DNA from 4 places in the Hymenobacter siberiensis genome. Region 4 is predicted to be linked to each of the others. Evidence: riboswitches for the same ligand, from Rfam matches in the RefSeq annotation. Region 4 holds a riboswitch; each other region holds the start of a gene.
The links. A riboswitch is a leader RNA that binds a small molecule or an ion and turns the genes downstream of it on or off. The one in region 4 is predicted to bind S-adenosylmethionine.

Region 1: another riboswitch for S-adenosylmethionine. It lies ahead of KQ659_RS20230 (peroxiredoxin-like family protein); the one in region 4 lies ahead of KQ659_RS12870 (ATP-grasp domain-containing protein).
Region 2: another riboswitch for S-adenosylmethionine. It lies ahead of KQ659_RS17030 (phosphoadenylyl-sulfate reductase); the one in region 4 lies ahead of KQ659_RS12870 (ATP-grasp domain-containing protein).
Region 3: another riboswitch for S-adenosylmethionine. It lies ahead of metH (methionine synthase); the one in region 4 lies ahead of KQ659_RS12870 (ATP-grasp domain-containing protein).

What each region holds. Positions count from the first base shown of each region.
Region 1 is NZ_JAHLZY020000001.1:4,581,123-4,586,630, reverse strand. Features, by position in the region: gene KQ659_RS20240 (homoserine O-acetyltransferase family protein) at 123-1,151, opposite strand; gene KQ659_RS20235 (O-acetylhomoserine aminocarboxypropyltransferase/cysteine synthase family protein) at 1,295-2,674, opposite strand; gene KQ659_RS20230 (peroxiredoxin-like family protein) at 2,727-3,392, opposite strand; SAM riboswitch class I at 3,762-3,877, opposite strand; gene KQ659_RS20225 (LysM peptidoglycan-binding domain-containing protein) at 4,145-4,426, opposite strand; gene KQ659_RS20220 (hypothetical protein) at 4,627-5,046, shown strand; gene KQ659_RS20215 (lysylphosphatidylglycerol synthase transmembrane domain-containing protein) at 5,222-5,508, opposite strand, start outside.
Region 2 is NZ_JAHLZY020000001.1:3,837,817-3,843,324, reverse strand. Features, by position in the region: gene KQ659_RS17050 (flavodoxin domain-containing protein) at 1-328, opposite strand, end outside; gene KQ659_RS17045 (elongation factor 1-alpha C-terminal domain-related protein) at 567-1,070, opposite strand; partial or broken gene KQ659_RS17040 (ISAs1 family transposase) at 1,145-1,687, opposite strand; gene KQ659_RS17035 (transposase family protein) at 1,950-2,219, opposite strand; gene KQ659_RS17030 (phosphoadenylyl-sulfate reductase) at 2,279-3,037, opposite strand; SAM riboswitch class I at 3,305-3,393, opposite strand; gene KQ659_RS17025 (RNA polymerase sigma factor) at 3,600-4,178, shown strand; gene KQ659_RS17020 (hypothetical protein) at 4,307-5,086, shown strand; gene KQ659_RS17015 (hypothetical protein) at 5,083-5,508, shown strand, end outside.
Region 3 is NZ_JAHLZY020000001.1:4,241,248-4,246,755, reverse strand. Features, by position in the region: gene metH (methionine synthase) at 1-2,566, opposite strand, end outside; SAM riboswitch class I at 2,638-2,745, opposite strand; gene KQ659_RS18825 (NADP-dependent oxidoreductase) at 2,869-3,819, shown strand; gene KQ659_RS18820 (LytR/AlgR family response regulator transcription factor) at 4,237-4,968, shown strand; gene KQ659_RS18815 (lantibiotic dehydratase) at 4,970-5,508, opposite strand, start outside.
Region 4 is NZ_JAHLZY020000001.1:2,879,237-2,884,744, forward strand. Features, by position in the region: gene KQ659_RS12855 (hypothetical protein) at 1-29, shown strand, start outside; gene KQ659_RS12860 (amino acid permease) at 57-1,526, opposite strand; gene KQ659_RS12865 (LLM class flavin-dependent oxidoreductase) at 1,692-2,711, opposite strand; gene KQ659_RS12870 (ATP-grasp domain-containing protein) at 2,722-3,711, opposite strand; SAM riboswitch class I at 4,156-4,247, opposite strand; gene KQ659_RS12875 (hypothetical protein) at 4,414-4,641, shown strand; gene KQ659_RS12880 (hypothetical protein) at 4,642-4,842, shown strand; gene KQ659_RS12885 (TonB-dependent receptor plug domain-containing protein) at 4,992-5,508, opposite strand, start outside.

The DNA of each region.
Region 1 (5,508 bases), 1.7 Mb from region 4:
TGCCGAGCGCCGCCGAGGCATCTCGCGTGTGGTAGCAATCCAATCATAAGAAAAGAATTGCTGCTGCACGCGAGATGCTTCGGCGGCGCTCAGCATGACGTTCTGATTGTTTTTAGAATTAGTTAATGCACGAACGTAGGCGCGTAAAACAGCTCCAGAAAGTGCGTGATGGCCGCCGTTTCCAGCAAAAAGCCGTCGTGGCCGTAGCGCGAGTCCAGCTCGGCATACATGGCCCCCGGAATGTGCGCCGCCAGCTCGCGCTGCTCGCTCAGCGGGAACAGCACATCCGACGTAATGCCCAGTACCAGCGTGCGCGCCCCAATGCGGGCCAGCGCCGCCGGCACCCCGCCCCGGTGGCGGCCGAGGTTATGGGTGTCCATGCTCCGGCTCAACGACACGTAGCTATAAGCGTCGAAGCGCGACACCAGCTTGTCGCCCTGGTAGCGCTGATAGGCGCTGGCGCGGTGCTGGCGTAGCAGCGCGTCGTTGTCGGGGTCGGTCTGGGTTTCGGCGTAGGCCTCGTAGCTGCGGTAGCTGAGCAGGGCCATGGCGCGGGCGGCGCGCAGGCCATCGTCGCCCCCGCCGGGCTGGCCGGCGGCATAGGTCGGGTCGGCCTCAATGGCCAGCCGCTGGGCCTCGTTAAAAGCAATTCCCCAGGCCGAATGCCGGGCGTTGGTAGCGATGACAATCAGATGGTCGAACAAATCGGGGCGCAGCACGGCCCATTCCAGCGCCTGCTGCCCACCCAAAGAGCCGCCAATCAGTGTGTTGATATCCGCCAGGTCCAGCTCCTCCCGCAGTGCCTCGTGCGCCGCCACCAGGTCCCGGATGCTGAGCAGCGGGAAGTGCTGGAAGCGCGCCCGGCCGGTGGCCGGGTCGGCATCGAGCGGGCCGGTAGTGCCGTAGCATGAGCCCAACACGTTGGCACACAAGATAAACCACTCCGAAGGGTCGTAGTGGCAGCCCGGCCCTACCAGGCCCGGCCACCAAGCCAGCACGTCGGCATTGGCCGTGAGGGCGTGGCACACCCACACCACATTGTCGCGTTCTTCGTTGAGTTGGCCCCAGGTCTGGTAGGATACATGCGCCCCGGTCAGGGTTTCGCCGCTTTCCAGCTTAAGGTCAGGGAGTTCAAATAGTTGGGTTGGCATAATTCAATTAAATAGCACAGCTTTAGAACCAGCGAATCGGCCCGGAACAATAGTTTCTCACTCCCATTTCTCCTCCCATCACGGAAGAGGCCCGGGCCGATGCACCAATTCTTTTTTAGTAGTTAAGCGTTAACCACTAACCACTATACTTCCAGCGGCTGGGCGTGCTCCAGCTCGGGCTCGCCCACTTCCTGACCTTCCGTCGGCAGGCTGGCCGTGTTGCCGATGGCATCGAAAGCCGCCTGCAAATCAGCCTTGATGTCGTCGAAATGCTCAATACCCACCGACAGGCGCAGCGAGGTCGGCGTCACGCCGGCGGCCAGCTGCTCGGCTTCGCTCATTTGCTGGTGCGTGGTGGCCGAGGGCTGGATGATGAGTGTCTTGGCATCGCCCACGTTGGCCAGGTGGCTGATGAGCTTGAGGCTGTCGATGAATTGCATAGCGTTTTCCTTGGTGCCCTTCACCCGGAACGAGAGCACGCCGCCGAAGCCACGCTTCAGGTATTTCTGGGCAATGGCGTGGTAGGGGCTGCTGGCCAGGCCGGGGTAGTTCACACTTTCTACCTGCGGGTGCTGCTCCAGCCAGGTCGCTACTTTCAGGGCGTTTTCTACCGTGCGGTCCACGCGCAGGCTCAGGGTTTCGAGGCCAATGAGCAGCTGCCAGGAGTTGAATGGGCTGATGGCCGGGCCAAAATCACGCAGCCCTTCTACCCGCGCCCGGATGATGAAGGCGATGTTGCCAAACGGGCTGTTTTTGCCAAATACGTCGTTGAATATCAGGCCGTGGTAGCCTTCGCTGGGCTCGGTAAACTGCGGAAACTTGCCGTTGCCGAAGTCGTATTTGCCGCTGTCCACAATCACGCCGCCCACGCTGGTGCCGTGCCCGCCAATCCACTTCGTGGCCGACTCCACCACAATGTGCGCGCCGTGCTCCAGGGGCCGGAACAGGTAGCCGCCCGCGCCAAAGGTGTTGTCCACAATCAGCGGTAAGTCATGCTTTTTGGCAATGGCCGCGATGGCGTCAAAATCGGGAACGCTGAAGCTGGGATTGCCGATGGTTTCGAGGTAAATGGCCTTGGTCTTCTCGTCGATGTGCTCCTCAAACGAAGCCGGGTTGTCGCCATCTGCGAAGCGGGCCTCAATGCCCAGGCGCTTGAAGGCCACCTTAAACTGGTTGTAGGTGCCGCCGTAGAGGTAGGCCGTGCTCACAAAGTTGTCGCCGGCTTGCAGGATGTTGTTCAGGGCAATGAACTGGGCCGCCTGCCCCGAGCCCGTGGCCAGGGCGGCAATGCCGCCTTCCAGCGCCGCCACGCGCTGCTCGAACACGTCGGTGGTGGGGTTCATCAGGCGGGTGTAAATGTTGCCAAACTCCTTCAGCGCAAACAAGTTCGCGCCATGCTCAGCGTTTTTGAAAACGTAGCTGGTGGTTTGGTACAGGGGTACGGCGCGGGCACCGGTGGTGGGGTCGGGCTGCTGGCCGGCGTGAAGCTGGAGGGTTTCGAAGTGTTGGGGCTGAACGGACATAATACTGAGGTTTTAAGCGTGAAGCGTTGAATATTTCAGGTTTTAATCAGGGCTATAGCCGGGCCAGTGCATCGAGCAGCACGGTCGGGTCGGGACGTTCCTTGAAGTTGGCCTCGGTGGCGGCCCACGCAATGCTGCCGTCCTGGGCAATAATAAAGGTGCCCGTCAGAGGCAATTCGCCACTGTCGTCGCCGTTGAACACGGCCAGGTCGATGCCCACGCCGTGCAGGGTGTGGTACACGGCATCGCCTACTTGGTAGGCCAGTCCGTATTGCTTGGCCACCGTATTGCCAGCATCGCTGAGCACCGGGAATTGCAGGTTTTTTTCCTCCGCCGTGAGGCTGGTCAGGTCCAGCGTTTGGGGCGAAATGGCCACCAGTGTGGCGTTATTCGCGGTAAAGTGGGCCAACGCCTGGTTGTAGGCCCGCAGCTGCACGTTGCAATATGGGCACCAGTTGCCCCGGTAAAACACCAGCACCACCGGCCCAATTGCCCGCAGGCTGGCGAGCGAAACCGGCTGCCCATTGGCGTCGGGGAGGGTGAAATCGGGCGCAACCTGGCCGGTGCGGAGGCTGTGCTGAACCAGACCAGCCGCGTGTACGGCTGCAATGCCGGCATCAATGGTTTGGCTGGCGGTAGCGGGCAGCACATTGGCCAGGTGTTGGGCAGTAGCAGCCAGTTCGGGCTGAATGGATGCAGGAGCGATGAGCGTAGGCATACGAAGTGGAATGAAAAAAAGGGATTTCTTCGTTAGGACCTGGCCGCCAGGGTCAATTTGCCTGGTGCGGTACGCAGCGAGCCGGCGGTAAGCAGGGCCGTTTTAGCCAATCAGCCGGCGTAGCCCATTGGCACGCCCGGACGCTACGGCATTCCCACGAAGAAGAAAAGGAGAGGGGGGGCTAAGCCGAAATCAGCTTAGCAACAACACGGGCAACAACAACACATTCGCATTCGCATTCGGGCGAGGCTGGCGACCTGATTGTGGCCGCAAGGGGCCGAAATAGCAAAACCCGAAACCACGGTGCGCAAAGCAGCCGGAGCATTCGGGTTGAAAAAAGCGGAACGAGAAGAATTTTCCATGGCACTCGAATCATCTGCCCCATCGTGGCCGAGGCCGCTAGTGGGTAGGAATTGGCACCTTTCGTTGAGCGAAGGTTGCCAGTGGGTCACGGAGCCTAGTCTCTCGCCACTTCTGTATAAAACTTGAAAACTGCCCACCGTTAGCGGGGAGTACCTGTTTGGTATCGGCAAATGTACGAGAGAATTTTTGGGATGAGCAAGTATTGCCTCGAAAATATTTTTCGGTTTCGGTTTTTTCAGACCGTCATGCAGAGCGCAGCGAAGCATGACGGTCTTTTTTCTTTGTTTCGAATTTCTTTGTTTCGAAGTCGTTCTTTCGATTCCTTCAAACGCAAAAAAGCCACCCTGAAACAGAGTGGCTTTTCTCACCTTTTTTCTGCAAAAAAGTACCTAGAGACTAGGTAGGGTCAACACCTGACCGATTTCAATCAGGTCGGGGTTGTTGCCGATGAGCGCCTTGTTGGCGTCGTATATCTGGTGCCACTTGGCGGCGTCGCCGTAGTGGTGCTTTGCAATTTTAGAAAGAGAGTCGCCGCTTACTACGGTGTACGTATCGCCGGTAGCATCCGGTTTGGCATTGCCAAAAAAATCGGTGCCGCCAGCCGCCGGCTTAGCTGCGGGCTCTACGGGCTTCTGGTCGCCTTTGTCGCTGATGAAATCGAAGAGTCCCATGGTTTCGGTGATTAAATGGAGAGATAGATTCTGCCGGAAACGCTTGCAGGCCGGAAACGCTTGCAGGCGGGCCGACGGGGTTGCTATACGGGCAAGCTTAGGCGGGGTTGCGCCCTAAACTCTTTTGCGTCTGCGTCGTAAGTCGACGAGTCCGCACCTTGCGCGTCATCTTCATTCTTTCACCATTACCCTTTGTGCACATGAAACTTCAGTCTCTTTTTTCGCTCCGTTACTTCGCCAGCCTGTTGCTGCTTGTGTCGCTCTTTGCCGCTTCCTGCAGCAACGACAAGGGCAAGGTGGAAGGCGTGAACATGCTGTACGGCACCGATAGCAAGGTGTGGAAAACCGCCAAGGAAACCGACACCAGCGGCGACAAAGTGAAGCAAACCGATGCTCAAAAACAGGAAGAACTGCGCATTTTCGCCAACGGCACCTACAACATGACCGGTGCCAGCGGAGCCGTGTCGGGCAAATACACGTTCGACCAGGCCGGCAAAACTATTACCATGACGCCCGACGGCGCGACCACCAGCAACACCTTCGCTGTGGAAACCCTCACCGACAAGAAACTCACCCTGAAGTCGGCCGACGGTGCCGCGCTGATGCTGGAAAAGGAGTAGATTACTCTGGATTCAACCCAACGAAAAGCCTCGAACCAGACTGGTTCGGGGCTTTTTTTATGATGAAGCTGTTTAGAAAGTCCCCGAACGGTCATGCAGAGCGCAGCGAAGCATGACCGTTCGGGGACCTTTTGCGACTTTCTAAACAACTCCGATATGAGCTACAACGCTCGCGTTACTGCTGTGCCGGCCGCTTCGCAAATACCCGCCCCACCCAGCGCGGCAAAAACACGCTGCCCAGCACCAGATACAGGTAATACGTGACCACCCGATACAGCAGCACCATGAAGCTGGTGAGCGTGGCCGTACCGATAAACTTGCCGAAAAACGTGGGAAACGCGCCCTCCACAATACCCGCCCCGCCCGGCGTGATGGCCAGCAGCAGCAGCACTTTGTAGGTGAGGTTGCGGGCGAAAATGAACAGGAACGTGTCCGTGTCCATCGGCACGAAGGCGGCGATGA
Region 2 (5,508 bases), 960 kb from region 4:
CGAGCCAGCCAAACACGTCGCTGCTGTTCTCCAGCAGGTGGTCCTGCAGGTAGGTTTTCTCGGCCTGGTCGCGGGAGAAAGCCACGTCGAGCTTCGTCAGACTACCTTTTTTAAGGTGCTGCTGCCACTCGGCCTGGTACAGGAAACCGGTGGTGAAGTGCGGGTTGCCGAACAGTAGCCAGTTATGGCCGGTGGCCTCCCGCTCCACCCGCTCCACCACGAAGGCTCGGAACGGCGCGATGCCCGCGCCCGCGCCTACCATGATGATATCGGTTTCAAAATTCGCCGGCAGCTTGAAGTACTCGTTGTGCTCCACGAACACCCGCACCTCGTCGGGGTGGGCCCGCGCCTACTACGGTCAGGCGGGGGATAAAAAGGGGGAAATCAGGCATGGTTATTTGCGTCTGATTAATGGAAGGTTGAAGGGGAGGGGCCGTCCGCCGGTCTGACCGCCCTGGGCGGTCTGACCGGTCGTCGGGGAGGGCGTCGCGTCAGAGTGGCGCGCGGGCAATCGGTGGTGCTTCAACCTGTCAGACTGCCCAGGGCGGTCAGACCGGCGGACGGCATCAGATGGAAAACGCCGCCTCCGCCGGTACTTCTTCGGTGAAATATTTCGGGTCGGTGGCGGCCACGAGGCCGGCGGCCAGGGTGGCCCCGGTCTGCTCATCCACCAAGATAAAAGCGCCCGTCGCGCGGTTCTGGCGGTATTCGTCCACCACCAGCGGCAGGGCGGTTTTCAGGCGCACCCGTACGATGTCGTTCAGCCGGGCCTCGTCGGTGCCCTGGCTTTCGAAGGTTTCGATGTTGGTCTTTTGGAGGATGGTGGTCACGGCTGCTGTCACGGTAGCGGCATGGTGCTGCACCAGCAGCTTGCGGCCGGCGCGCAGGGGCCGCTCATCCATCCAGCAAAGCGTGGCTTCGAATTCGCGCACCACGGCCGGGTGGGCCGTGACGGGCACGATGGTATCGCCCCGGCTCACGTCCACATTGTCGCGCAGACGCAGGATTACGCCCTGCGGGGCCGTGGCCGTGGCCACTTCGCGCTGGTTCACTTCGATGGCCTCAAGCACCGTTTCCAGCCCCGAGGGCCAGATGCGGACCCGGTCGCCCTGGCGGTAGGTCCCCAGAGTTGATACGTTCTCTGTCAGGGCATGAAATATTTAAAGTTCTGGGCGAAGAAAAGTTGGGCGTAGCTGATGGAGGCATCGACGTTAGTGAGTAGGAAATTCAGGGCCAGGGTATTGAAGAGGGCCGCGTTGACGGCCGCGACGCGGTGGCGGATACCGTTGGTGTCTTGATTAAAATGCACGTCACGGGTGCGGTGGAGCTTGTTTTCGATGCCCCAATGCCCGCGAATGCCGACGGCGAAGTCGGCGGCTGAACGGTTACGCAGGCTGGTGAGGTAGTAGCGCGTTTGCCGTGTGGTGGCGTGCGGGCCCACCACGGTTTTGACGACGACCACGCAGCGCGCCACCCCGGCCCAGTCGGCCTGCCAGTGTGGGGCCGCAGGGTATACGCTGGTCTGCCAGCACAACGGGCGGCCGTCGCGGCGCTCGTCATGGCGGTGGGTCGCCCCGGCGGGCGTGGGGTCGGCGGCGTGTAAAGCGGCGATAGCGGCCCGCAGCTTAGGTTGGTTGCCTTTGACTTGCAGCACGTACTCGTTGCCGCTGGTCACGATGGCATCGGCCGTTTTTTTGGGCGTGCAGCGCGTCGAGCGTCAGCACCACGCCCCGGTCCTGCAAGCCGGCGAGTAGGTCGCGGATGACGCTCATCTCCCCCGTTTTCTGGTCCGTGTAGTCCTGCAGGGCCAGGGTCAGGCCCGTGCGCTGACAATACAGGCTCACAACCGAGACAACGCTTTGGCTAGCCTGCTGGGCCCCCTGCACGGTGGAGCGCAGGCTTTGCCCGTCGCCGGCCACCCAATCCCCAGCCTGCGTCTGCGACGTGAATCAGCGGTCAAAGGCCTGGGCCAGCGCGTCTTTGTCCAACGCCTGCAACAGGTCCCGAAAGGCCCCGTAGCTGGGCAGGCCGTGGCGCAATCCGAAATAAGCGGTAAAAAAAGCCGCGTTGCTGCGACCAAACTGGGCCATTTTTCGCGGCCCCGTGTACCCGCTGGTAATGGCCAGAAACGTCATCCACAGCAAGGCGGACAGCGAGAATCGTTGCCCCTGCGGGCGGCGCGGGTCGCGCACCTGCTGAAAAAATTCCGCTAGCTCCATTGCGTTTTTTACCAGCAAATCTACCGATTCTAACAGAACCTATCAACTCTGAGAGAGGCCTAGCCCGGCATTCGTTCCACCACCGGGTCGAGGCCCTGGTGGGCGGCGGTGGCGTGCAGGCCGCACTCCTTGGCCGCCGCGTCTTCCCACCACCAGCGGCCGGCGCGGAAGTCCTCGCCCAGCGCAATGGCCCGGGTGCAGGGCGCACAGCCGACGCTCACGAAACCTTGCCGATGAAGCGGGTTAACCGGAATGCCGTTGGCCTGCGCGAAGGCTTCGCACTCGGCCCAGGTCCAATCAAATAGCGGGTGCACTTTGATGAGCCCGTGGCCGGCATCCCACTCGGCCGGGTGCATGGTCTGGCGGTTCTGCGACTGTTCGGCACGGATGCCCGTCACCCACACCTGCTGGCCGGCCAGGGTCCGGCTCAGCGGCTCCACCTTGCGGATGTTGCAGCACTCCTTCCGGTTCGCTATGCTCTCGTAGAGGCTGTTGGGGCCTTTCTGGGCGACTAATTTTTCGAGCGCGGCAGTTTTGGGGGCGAAGACTTCGATGGACTTCTGGTAGCGCAGCAGGGTCTTGTGCCAAGTGGAGTAGGTTTCCTGAAAATTGCGGCCCGTGTCGAGGGTAAATACCCGGATGGGTATGTCGTTTTCGAAGATGAAGTGGGTGATAATCTGGTCCTCCAGCCCGAAGGATGTGGAGAACGAGACGCGGCCGGGGAAGTGGTCGGCCAGAAGGGCCAGCGTTTCGGGTGCCGAGCACTCGGGCAAGTAGCGGCGCAGGTCCGCGACCTGGCTTTCAAGGGGGAATGCCATGATGAAAGAGGGCGTTTTTCTCCGCAGAAAAAATCGAAATGGGCCGCGAAGGCTGCAAAAACCCGCTACGCGTCGCGCAATGAATCAATCACCACAAAAGGGTAGTAGCGGGGTGGCTGCCGCAGCAGCCGCCGGAAGAGTGGCCCTAGCTCAACAACCAGCAATCTTCCCCGGCATAGCGGCCAGGGAACAGCCAATGCAACAACACATTCGGCGCGGCGCGGGTGGTGGATTACAGGCGGGAATTGAGCAATGTGCTCACGGCAGTTTTTATATGTCAGGACTTGGCACCGTTCCAACTAGTGGGGGTTGCCGGCGTTTCGTCGAGCCTGTCTCTCCGCGCCTCTGTATAAAAATGGGTAGCGTCCCAAACGGGGGTTGTTGGCGCAAATGTAAAGGATGAAATTGCGAAATGCCAAAATTTTATGTTGCTGTGGTGCAGCTGGTTACCTGCTCCAACCGTTTGGCGACGCCCGGAAACTGCGTAATTTGGCGATGCAACCCCTGAACCCGCCGCGTGGTCTATGGATTGCTTAAGCACCTTTAAGACCTCGTTTTCTGCATGGAAGCCCTGTCCCTTTCCGCCTACGTCGACATCAACGCCCCGCTGGTGGAGCGCTGCCGCCTCAACGACCGCCAGGCCCAGGCCGAGATTTACCGGCGCTACTCCAAGGCCATGTTCAACGCGGCCCTGCGCATCACCGGCGACTATGCCGAGGCCGAAGATGTACTCCAGGAATCATTCCTGAGCGCCTTTCGCGAGCTGAGCGGCTACAAGGGTGACTCATCGTTCGGGGCCTGGCTCAAGCGCATTGTGGTGAACAAAAGTATCAATTGCCTGCGGCAGCGGCGGCTGGCACTAGTGCCTCTGGGCGAGCAGCACCACGAGGAGCCCGCCGAAGCCGCCGCCCTCTCGCCCGAGGACGAGGCCGATACCCACTACCGCGCCGACGTGCTGCGCCGCTGCATCCAGGAGTTGCCCGACGGCTACCGCGTGGTGCTCAGCCTCTACCTGCTCGAAGGCTACGACCACCTCGAAATCGCGGGCATCCTGGGTATTTCCGAATCGACTTCCAAATCACAGTACAGCCGGGCGCGGGTCCGGCTGCGCGAGCTGGCCGCCCAACGGGGCCTGAGTTAAAATTTATCCCTTATCAATCATTATATAATCGTTTCACTACCCTTCATCCGTTTTCGCCCGGCCGCGGTTTTCGTATAGCCCCGTGGCCCGCCCTGAACCTGGACGAACCGTGCGTCTGCTACTCATTCATGGATACCAAGAAAATTAATTCCCTCGAAACCTTCGTTGAGCGGCACCGCGCCGATTTCGACACCCACGAGCCGCGCCCCGACCTCTGGGCCGCGCTGGAGGAACAGCTCGGTGCCCCTGCCACCGCGCCCCAAACCCCGGTTATGCGCCTGGCCGATGCGCCGGAGGTGCCATTTATTGCGCCCGTAGCAGCAGGAACCCAACCGAAGGCCCGCGCCGGCTGGTTTCAGCGCTACGGCGTGGCGGCGGCGCTGGCCCTGCTCGTATTTGCCGCCGGGGCCAGCGAGGCCTGGAAAGCCAACCGGGCCGCGCCCGAAACGGCCGTGGTGGCCGCGCCGGCCGCTGCTACTCCTGGCACCGTTGCTACCGAACCCGATGCGGCCCTGTACCAGGGCGGCAACCCGCTCTCCCTCACCGCCGCCGAGCACACCACCGGGGCCGACAGCCAGCTGGTGCGCGCCGTGCGCGGCATGGAAACCTATTACACCAACCAGCTGGCCCGCCGCCAAACCGAGCTGAGCCAGCTCAGCGGCCCCGGCATGGCCGCCATGAACGCCGACTGGCAGCATGAGCTGGTGTCGCTCGACTCCAGCTACCGCGAGCTTAAGCAGCAGCTGCTGCACCATCCGCAGCCCGATGCCGTGCTCACGGCCATGAACCGCAACCTGCAAATCCGCCTCGACATTCTCGACCGGCAGCTGAACCTGGGCAATACGGCCCAGGCAGTTCCCAACAACAATTCTTACGTGCTGGCCGATAGCCGGCGCCAGGCCGAATGAACCCGCCCCTGGCTTTGCGGGTAAGCCGATGGGTGGCGCTGTGCGGCGGGCTTCTGAGCCTGCTGGCCCCGCAGCCCACCCGGGCGCAGGATGGCCAAACCCGCTGGTTGGCAGTGGGCCACGGCGTAGCCATTCATATTCTGACGCCTGATGCGCGCCATGCCGAGGCCGCGCTTTTTGGCGAGGAACAGGAGCCCCAGCAGCATCAGCAGAACCCGTTGGTAGCCCAGACCGACGACCAGGGCAGTGCCAGCCTGCAGGTAGAGCAGCGCCGCCACTTGGTGCGCAGCTACGCGGTACCGAAATCCGGTCGCCCGTTTTCGCTCGATACGCGCTACGGCCGGGTGCAAATCAATACCTGGAATAAGAAGGAAATCAAGGTGGATGCCGAGTTGGTAGCGCGCTCGGAAAGCGACGCCGGG
Region 3 (5,508 bases), 1.4 Mb from region 4:
CCACCGGGCCGCTGTAGGACGGCGCAATTTTCACGGCCGTGTGTAGCCGCGAAGTGGTGGCCCCACCAATGAGCAGGGGGATTTTCAGGCCGCGCTTTTCCATGGCCTGGGCCACGTACACCATCTCATCGAGCGAGGGCGTGATGAGGCCCGACAGGCCAATCACGTCCACCTGCTGCTTCTGGGCTTCATCTAGAATTTTCTCCAGCGGCACCATCACGCCGAGGTCGATGATGTCGAAGTTGTTGCAGGCTAGCACCACGCCCACAATGTTCTTGCCGATGTCGTGCACGTCGCCTTTCACGGTGGCCATCAGGATTTTGCCGGCCGTCTGGCGGTCGCCGCCCTGCTTGTCGGCCAGCAAATACGGCTCCAGATAGGCCACCGCTTTCTTCATCACGCGGGCCGATTTCACCACCTGCGGCAGGAACATCTTGCCGGCCCCGAACAGGTCGCCTACCACGTTCATGCCGGCCATCAGCGGGCCCTCAATCACGTTCAGGGGCCGTGCCAGCTCCAGGCGGGCGGCCTCGGTATCCTCGTCGATAAACTCGGTAATGCCCTTCACCAGCGCGTGCGCCAGGCGCTCCTGCACCGGCAGGCTGCGCCAGGCGTCGGCCACCACTTCCACTTTGCCCTTCTGCTTCACCGTGTCGGCAAATTCGAGCAGGCGCTCAGTGGCGTCGGCGCGGCGGTTCAACAGCACGTCTTCGGCCAGGGCCAGCAGGGTGGGCTCAATCTCATCGTACACCCCGAGCTGGCCGGGGTTCACAATGCCCATGTCGAGCCCGGCCCGGATGGCGTGGTAGAGGAAGGCCGTGTGCATGGCCTCGCGCACCGCATCGTTGCCGCGGAACGAGAACGAAATGTTCGACACCCCGCCGCTGGTGAGGGCCCCGGGCAGGTTGGCTTTAATCCAGCGCACCGACTCGATGAAGTCGACGGCGTAGTTGCGGTGCTCCTCCATGCCGGTGCCGACGATGAGGATGTTGGGGTCGAAAATGATGTCGGTGGGCGGGAAATCGATGCTCATCAGCAGGTCGTAGCTGCGCTGGCAGATTTCCTTGCGGCGTTCCAGCGAATCGGCCTGACCGTCTTCGTCGAAGGCCATCACCACCATGGCGGCCCCGTACTGGCGCACGGTGCGGGCCCGCTGCAGGAATAATTCCTCGCCCTCTTTCAGCGAAATCGAGTTCACGATGCTCTTACCCTGTACGCATTTCAGGCCGGCTTCCAGCACGCTCCACTTCGAGGAGTCAATCATCACCGGCACCCGCGCAATGTCTGGCTCCGAGGCGATTAGGTGCAGGAAGGTGGTCATGGCCTGCTCCGAGTCGAGCATGCCTTCGTCCATGTTCACGTCGAGCACCTGGGCCCCTTCTTCCACCTGCACGCGGGCCACGGCCAGCGCTTCTTCATAGGCACCGGTGCGAATTAGGCGAGCGAAGGCGCGGGAGCCGGTCACGTTGCAGCGCTCGCCCACGTTCACAAACAGGCTTTCGGGCTTGATGGCGAACGGCTCGAGGCCGCTGAGGTGCGTGGCGACGGCAATTTCGGCCGGCAGCTGGCGCGGCTTGTACCGCTCGGCCAGTCGGCTCAGCTCGGCAATGTGCTGGGGCGTGGTGCCGCAGCAGCCGCCCACCACCGTCACGATGCCTTCTTTCAAATACTCCTCTACTAAGCTGGCAAATTCCTGGGCCGATTCGTCGTAGCCGCCAAAGGCGTTGGGCAGGCCGGCGTTGGGGTAGGCCGAGATGTGCACGTCGGAAATGCGGCTCAGCTCCTGCACGTACTGGCGGAGCTGGTCGGCGCCGAGGGCGCAGTTCAGGCCCACGCTCAGCAGCGGCAGGTGGCGGATGCTGTTCCAGAAAGCCTCCACCGTCTGGCCGCTTAGCGTGCGGCCGGAGGCATCGGTGATGGTGCCCGAAATCATGATGGGCACCACGCGGCCGCCCTCGTCGAAGAACTTCTGCACGGCGTAGAGGGCTGCCTTGGCGTTCAGCGTATCGAAAATGGTTTCGATGAGGAGCGTGTCCACGCCACCGTCCACGAGGCCGTGCACCTGCTCCAGGTAGGCGGTGGCTAGCTCATCAAACGTCACGGCGCGGTAGCCGGGCCGGTTCACGTCGGGCGAGAGCGAGGCGGTGCGGTTGGTGGGGCCCACGGCCCCGGCCACGAAGCGCGGGCGCTCGGGCGTGCTGTATTCGTCGGCCGCCTCGCGGGCCAGGCGGGCCGACTCGTAGTTCAGCTCATAAACCACGTGCTCCAGGCCGTAGTCGGCCTGCGCAATGGTGGTGCCGCTGAAAGTGTTGGTTTCCACCATGTCGGCCCCGGCCGCGAAGTACTCAGCGTGAATGCCTTTGATGATGTCGGGCCGCGTCAGGCTCAGCAGGTCGTTGTTGCCGCGCAACGGCTTGGGATGGTCGGCGAAACGGGCACCCCGGAAGTCCTCCTCCGTGAGCGGGTGGCGCTGAATCATGGTGCCCATGGCGCCGTCGAGAATCAGCAGGCGCTGGCGCAGGATTTCGGGAAGAGGGGAGGGGGCGGCGAGAGTGGCAGTGGGCATTTCTTTCTGTTCGATAGGGCTACGTAAGCGCGTATCCAGAAAGAAACCCATGCGGCGAGGCACGGTTCCGGCTGTCATCTTCTTTCACCAAAAAAATAGTGAAACGGGAGTTGGCACCTACTCTAGGTAGGTTGCCAAGACGTCATCGGGCCCGGTCCCTCGGTCTTTCTGGATAGCAGCGTTGAACGAATATACAGCCGAAACGCAAAATGGTTCGCTGGCCGTGCAAAACCTACGCCTGCCCGTGGGAGTTAAGTCACCCATTCCAAGGAGCAATTTCTTCCAGGGAGCAATTTTCAATTATGGCAAAACAAACGAAAGCCGCCTTCTACACCGAATTCGGTGGGGTGGATAAAATTCAAGTCGGTAACCTGGACCTGCCCGAAGTAAAGGAAGGGGAAGTGCTGCTGCGCGTGAAGGCGGCCGGGGTCAATCCCGTCGATTCGCTGATTCGGGAGGGCTATTTACAGCAGATGCTACCGGCTGAGTTCCCTGTTGTGCCGGGCTGGGATATGGCCGGGGTGGTAGAGGAGCGCGGCCACGGGGCCCGCCGCTTTGCTGTTGGCACGGGGGTGTATGGCTACATTCGTCGTCCCACGGTGCAGCACGGCACTTTTGCCGAGTACATGGTGGTGCCCGAAAGCTACCTGGCCCTGCGGCCCGGTAGCCTGAGCTGGGAGCAGGCGGCCGGTATTCCGCTGGCGGGGCTCACGGCCTACCAGTCGCTGTTTGACGCCGGCCAGCTGCAGGCGGGCCAAACGGTCCTGATTCTCGGAGCTTCGGGCGGGGTGGGCGGTTTCGCCATTCAGCTGGCCAAAGACCGGGGCACAACGGTAGTGGCGGTAGCCAGCGAGCCCAACTTCGCCTACATGAAGGAGCTGGGTGCTGATTTCACGGTTGACTATCGCAATGGAAGCGTGGGTGATGCCGTGAAAGCCCTTGTGCCCGCCGGTGTCGACCTGATTTTCGACTGCATCAGCGGCGATACGCTTACCCAGAGCCTGCCGGCCCTGAAACCCGGTGGTACGCTGGTTTCCATCCTGCACAACGGCCAGGGGCTGGATGCCAGCATCAACTTCCACTACGTTTTTGTGGAGCCCAATACCCAGCAGCTGGACGAGCTGCGCCAGCTGGCCGATGCCGGTAAATTGACGGTGAAAATTGCTGAAACGTACCCGCTAGCAGAGGTGCAGGAAGCCCTCAAGCAGATTGAATCTCACCACACGACCGGCAAAATCGTTGTCGTGCCCTAGCAGCGTCAGAACAAGGGTTAGCCAAAAGTGTGAACGTCATGCTGAACGCCGCAATAGCGGCGTTCAGCATGACGTTTTTTGATAGGGGCTATACCAGCCACACGCTGCCGGCCGCAAACCGGGCCGGCTCGGGCAGCAACTCCGGAAACAGCTGCGCCCCAGCAGTCGGGCCCAATTGCCGGCGCTACCCACGCGTAGCGGCCCGGCATTGGCCTTCGGTGTTTTAAGGGCAGGCGCACGAAACAAGAATACCTGATAAATCGAATATTAAAAAATAACGCTGCTTTGTAAATAGTTTAAAATCATGAAAATAAGTGATTTTATAATTGGATTACTGCTGGCGGGACGGACAATATAAAAAATCCGCTATCTTTCACCGTCACCTGCACCGTTTCCCTTCGAATACACTGCCAGCCTATGCTTTCTTGTTTAATTATAGATGATGAGCAAGGTGCCATTGATATCCTGAGCACTTTCATCGAGAAGACCCCGTTTTTGAATTTGGAGGGTACTACTTCGAGTCCCATTGAGGCACTTAGTATCATCGAAAACCAGACAATTGACCTGGTGTTCCTGGATATTCACATGCCGCAAATTTCAGGGCTTGACTTTATGCCGCTCATCAAGGGCCGCACCAAGGTTATTCTGACGACAGCTTATAGCGAGTTTGCCGTGAAAGGATTTGAGCTGGAGGCGCTGGACTACCTGCTCAAGCCTATCGCCTTCGAACGATTTTTGAAAGCAGCCCAGAAAGCCCTGAATGCCAATATCGAACCTTCGGCGCGCTGGCAACCCGCCGAAAAAGAAGACGACTACATCTTTGTCAAAACAGAGAGTAAGGGAAAAATGATGAAGGTTAATTTTGCCGACATCATGTATATCGAAGGGATGAAGAATTATTTGTCCATCAATACGAAAGAAGACCAGGTTGTTACACTTTTAAATATCAAGGATTTAGAAGAGCGGTTGCCGGCCCGGCAGTTTATGCGGGTCCATAAATCGTACATCGTATCCATCAATAAAATCAAAGCCATTGATGGCAACCAGATTCTGTTTACCGATATGAAAGCCTACGTTCCGCTGGGCGATACCTACCGCAGCGCCTTTTTTGAAGCCTTGAACCAGAAAATGATGGGCGGGAAGAAATAAGCTATGGCCGTTTTTGCATAGCCTGCAGGGCAGCGTAGTGCCGATACAGAAAATCGTAAAGCACCAGCTCATGCAGCCTTGCCTCGGCCGGAATCAGCCGATTGAGCAACATATGCAGGTAGGAGCTCATGAGCTGGTTTTTGGCCACTACCAGGCGGCCTTCAGCTGCCAGCGTGTTGATTTGTTGGGCGATGGCGACTAGCGCCGCCGGCAGCGCCGTGGTTGCTGCCTGTGCCAGAGCCTGCTGAATTGCCGGGCGAGCATTGCGGTACTTAGTGGCAAGCTGCAGCTTTAAGTCCTTATCCAGAGCGAATTCGCGGGCGAAGGTATCCCGCATGCTTTCCAGCAGCAGCACCTTTTGGGCCAGGCAATACCCGAAGGCATTGAGGAGCTCTTCGATGGCCCCCAGCCCCCACAGCCAATTATCGGGCGCCGTATCGGGCTGCTGCTCGGTAGCGAGTAGCATATGCAGGAGGGCAGTGCTTTGGTAGCCGAATAAGGCTTCGGTGAGCGCTATGGCGCTGGGGCCGTAGCGTTCCA
Region 4 (5,508 bases):
TGGACGCGAACGGCCTGACCACGCATTGAGGGTTAAGAGTTAAAAACAGGTCCTTCCTAACTCTTAACTTTTAACTCTTTATCCCCCCCCTGCGCCAGCCGCAGCTTGCTGTGTTTCTTGCCGTAGCTGAAGTAGATGACCATGCCAATGGCCAGCCACACGATGAGGCGCAGCCACGTTTCCCAGGGCAGCGAGGCCATCATCACCACGCACACCACAATGCCCAGAATGGGCACCACCGGCACCCACGGGGTACGGAACGGGCGCGGCGCATCGGGGTTGGTTTTGCGCATAATCATCACGCCGAGGCACACCATCACAAAAGCCAGCAGCGTGCCAATGCTCGTCATCTCGCCCACCACCGAAATGGGTACGAAGCCCGCAAACAGTGCAATGAAGCACCCTAGCAGCAGCGTGGACTGCGACGGCGTGTTGAACTTAGGATGCAGCCGCGAGAACACCGGCGGCAGCAGCCCATCCTTCGACATCGAAAAGAATACCCGCGACTGCCCCAGCAAATCAACCAATATCACGGAGGTATAGCCAATGAGAATGGCCATAATCACGGCTGAGCTGAGCCAGGCGTAGGGCGTTTTTTCGATGGCAATGGCCACCGGCGCGGCGCTGTTCTTAAACTCCGTGTAGTTGGCCAGGCCAGTCAACACGTGCCCGAACAGCACGAACAACACCGTGCAAACCGCCAGCGAGCCCAGAATGCCGATGGGCATGTTGCGCTGCGGGTTTTTGGTTTCCTGGGCCATGGTGGCCACGATATCGAAGCCGATGAAGACGAAGAAAATAACACCCGCCCCGCGCAGGATGCCGCTTAGGCCGAACTCGCCAAACTTGCCGGTGTTGGCCGGGATGTAGGGTTGGTAGTTGGCCGGGTCGATGTACTTCCAGCCCAGCGCGATGAACACCAGCACCACGGCCACCTTCAGGGCCACTACCAAGGCATTGAACCACGCCGAGCCCTTGGTGCCCCGCGTGACGATGGCCGTAATGGCCAGCACGATGAGCATAGCCGGCACGTTCACGTAGCCGCTCACGGTGCTGCCATCGGCCAGCGTGGCCGACTCGAACGGCGACATCACCAGCCGCGCCGGAATGTGCAGCCCGTACTTGCTCAGAAACTTGATAAGATACTGTGACCAGCTAATGGCCACCGTGGCTGCGCCGACGGAGTATTCGAGCACCAAATCCCAACCGATAATCCAGGCGAATAACTCGCCCATGGTGGCGTAGGAATACGTGTAGGCAGAGCCCGACACCGGCACCAGCGCCGCAAACTCGGCGTAGCATAAGGCCGAAAAAGCGCAACCCACGGCGGCTACCAGGAAAGAAATCGTAACGGCCGGCCCGGCGTTGTTAGCCGCCGCAATGCCGGTTAAGGAGAATAAACCTGCCCCGATAATAACTCCAATCCCAATGGCGATGAGGCTCACGCCATTCAGACTTCGTTTGAGGGTATTGACCCCCGTTTCAGCTGCTTCGGCGCGAAGCAGCTCCAATGATTTTTTAAGCATGTAAATGCGCACAGCTGCGCTTAAAAGAATGTCCGTAAAAACAGTCATGCTGAGCTTGTCGAAGCATTTCTACCGCGCAAGTAGTCATTTACTACTGAGGTAAAGATGCTTCGACAAGCTCAGCATGACGTTCTAGCACTGACGTTCACCATAGAATCAATTTAACTACGCCAGCACCTGAATAACAGATTCCGAAAACCGCTCCATTTCCTCCAGCTGCGGGCTGGCCTGCAGCAAAAAGAAGTCGACTCCCACGTTTTCGAACTCCCCAATCCGGTCCTGAATCTGAGCCGACGTACCGGTGAGGCCCGTCCGCAGGCCCCGATTCGATACCGAGTAGTCCTGTAGCGAAACCTGCTGTTCGAGCTGGGTACCGGCCAGCCACTGCTGGTAGTTGCCATAGCCCGCCGCCGAAGCTTTCACGTTGGTAATGCGGTCAAGCTCCTTTTTCACGTCCTGCTCGTTGTCGCGCACAATCGTGTAGCCCGCCACCCCGAATTTCATCGGCGGCAGGCCTTTTTGCTCGCGGCGGCGGCACATGTCGGCAATGCGGGCCCCAATTTGCGCGGGCGAGTCGCCGTGCATCACGTAGCCATCGCACTGCGTCGAAATCAGGTCTTTGGCTGCTTCCGATTCGCCCCCGGCGTAGAGAAACGGTGCCTTGGCGGGCTTGGGCTGCAGCACGTTATCGGCCACCTGGTAGTACTTGCCGTCGTAGCTGAAATGGTCCTGCTTCCACACGTTGGTCACCACATCGAGCCACTCGCGGGTGCGGGCATACCGGTCGTCGTGCTGCTCAAAATGCAGGCCGTACTTCGTGGCCTCATCGCGCCACCAGCTCGACACCACGTTCAGCGACAGGCGGCCGGGGGCAATCAGGTCGATGTTGGCCGCCTGCTTGGCCAGCAGCGCGGGGTGGTGAAACGTCGGCCGCACGGCCACCATTATTTCGAGCTGCTCGGTTACGGCCGCCAGTGCCGCGGCCGTGCTCCAGGCCTCCAGCGAAGCCACCTCCGAACCTTTTATATCATTGAGATACAGCTCGGCAATGAGCGTGAGGTCGTATCCGAGCGCCTCGCTGCGCTGGGCCAGCTGCTTCACATAGCTCCAGTCGGTGGGCATGTGCTCGTCTTCCACATTGCGCAGCCAACCGCCAAATACGGGCATCCAATATCCAAATTTCATGGCAATGATATTAAGCAGTGACTAATTGATTTTTGCTGGCCGCCGGCACTGGCAGCTGCGTTTCGAGGTAGTCCACGAAACGGGCGTAGGGGTCAAATCCCACCACATTCACGGCATCGGCCACGAAGTTGGACAGGGCGTTGATGTCGTAGAACAGTACCTCGCCGCTCCGGTCATCAATCAGGTATTCGATGCCGCCCACGTCGATTTTAGCAGCGGCCACAATGCGCTCCACGGCGGCAATTACCTCGGCTGGCGGCGTAAACGCCTCCACCTGAATCCCCTTCTTCGGCGCTTCCGTCAGGCAGAACTCGGCCGACTGCTCCTCCGGAATCTGGCAGATTTCGGCCGGACACAGGTTGAAGCTTTCGCCGGTGGTAAACACCTTCATGGCGTACAAAAACTTGCCGTCGAGCATCTCGACGCGGTGGATATTACCGCCGCGCGGCGTCACGTACTCCTGCACCAGGGCCGTCTGGTCGATTCCCAGGTCAATCTGGCCAGCCTCCACAGCCGCCTGCAAGCCGGCCAGCGTGTCGAAGCGAATAATACCCGCGCCACTACCGCCGATATTCACCTTCACCACAATCGGAAATTGCAGCTCGCGGGCCGCATCCACCGCCCGCGAAGCGTGGTTAATCACGAACGATTTCGGGTATTTCAAGCCCAGCGACTCGAACAGCGACAGCTGCCGGGCCTTGTTGGTTTCGATGGCCGTGGCCGCCGAACCATTGATAATGCGCGTCCCGATACGCTCCAGGTGCGTGGCAAAGCCGGCGGTGTGAAAAATACCCTGCCCGTGCCCCCGCAGGTAGGCCGAGGAGCTCATCCGGTTCACCACCAAACTGTAGCGGCTTTCAGTTTCAGCCGGGTTGAAGAGGTGGTGCGCGGCATCAATTTTCTCGTAGGGCAGCTCCCGCCGGTCCAGCTCCGCAAACAGCGGCTTGAACCATTCGGGATGCTCGAAATAAATGCCAATAGGTTTTTGAATGGATGACATAAAATGTTCTGAAAGAGTGATATGAAGCCAGAAAAAGGTCAGCGCCGGGTGGGCAAACTGAACTCGGAAACCGGGCCGCTGCAAAGGCAGCAAGGGCAGGAGACATTTCGACAGGACCTGGCACGCTCATTTCTTCGGGTATCGGATTGGCCGCTCCAACCACACACCAAACGGCATGGTCAGCATCGGCCCGGGCTCCGGCAACGAGCCCCAAACACACCACCCAGAAAATGAGGACGCAGCACATGCTGCAAACATAGCGGCGCACAAAGCCTACCAGCTTGCGCTACCGCCGTCCTACCCGCGAAAAATTACTCGGAGATAGGGTTAAGCCTGGCAACAACAGCAACAACAGCCCATGCCCATGTGGCGCATAGCCGCCACGGGGACAAGAAAAACAGCAGTTTGGGGGGAGAGGTTGTTGGAGGCTTCCACGGCAACTTATTTTTATATGGTCAGGAATTGGCACCGGTCCGCGGGTGCGGGTGGTTGCCGGCGCGTCATCGAGCCTGTCTCTCAGCGCCTCTCTATAAAAAAAATCCTTCCGAAAGAAAGAATTGGTGCTGCAAAGGTAAGCCCGAAAGTCTGAACCCGCCACGCTGGACAGCATTTTACAACCTGGCCACCCCCGGCTGCGCAAGGGCCAACTATTTGGCGGGCACACCTGCTCTGCATATCCGCCACCTGCCTGAGACCATTTTCATGTCCGATACCGTTGTTCACGCCGAGCCCTACGGCAGCCTGCTTTTCTGCCCCGCCGTTCCCTGCTTTATCATTGCCTGGCAGAGCTTTGCCAATAGCGAACAGTTCCGCTTTCTCATGAACAAGGGCTTGGAATTGTACACGGCCGAGGCCGCCCGCACGCAACCACTGGGCTGGCTCGCCGACACGCGCGACGTGCAGGCCGTAAAGCCCGCCGACCAGGAATGAATGCGCGCTGACTGGAACGTTCGCGCCCATAAAGCCGGTATCCGCCACGTCAGCTTCGTGGTGCCGGAAACCGTGTTCGGCCAGATTTCGGTGCAGAGCTATTCCCACAACGTGGCCGAAACCAACGAATACGAAATCGAGACCTCCCAGCACCGCACGTTGCAGGAGGCAAAAGAATGGCTGAAAGCGGCGATTCACTAACCGCACCGGCTAGGGAAATCCGAATAAAAAAGAACGTCATGCCGAGCGTAGCCGAGGCATCTCGCGTGCAGTAGTAATCCATTCTATTGAGTTACTATCACAAGCAAGATGCCTCGGCTACGCTCGGCATGACGTTCCTTATTTCCAGCCTACCGCCGCAGCGCCAGGCGCACGCCGGCCATCAGCCAGCGACCGGGCATCTGGGCCCCCAGCAGGTCGGAGTATTTGGCGTCGAACAGGTTCTGGGCCTGGCCCACCACCCACAGGCGCTCGGGCAGCAGGGCCACATCGAGGCGGCCATTGATGACCACGTAATCGGAGGAAAGCGTGAAGTCGCCCACTGGTGGCACCCCGGCGCGCTGCTTGTATACCCCGCCCAGGCTGGCCGTGAAGCGGCGGTGCACCAGGCTCAGATTACCGCTCACGAGCTGCCGGGCCACGTTACTCAGGTATTGCGATACGATGCTGCCGTCCACGTTCAGGTGGGTGTAGGTGTAGCCCACGCTGCCGTCGAGGCGCAGGCCAGGAGCCAGTTGAGCCCGGGTATTTGCTTCAAATTCGAGGCCCTGCGTGCTCACGGCAAACAGGTTTTGAGCGTAGCGGTAGGTGCTGGCCGGGTTGAGATTGGTGAAGCCGGTGCCGGCCTGCACTTCGCTGCCGGGCGTG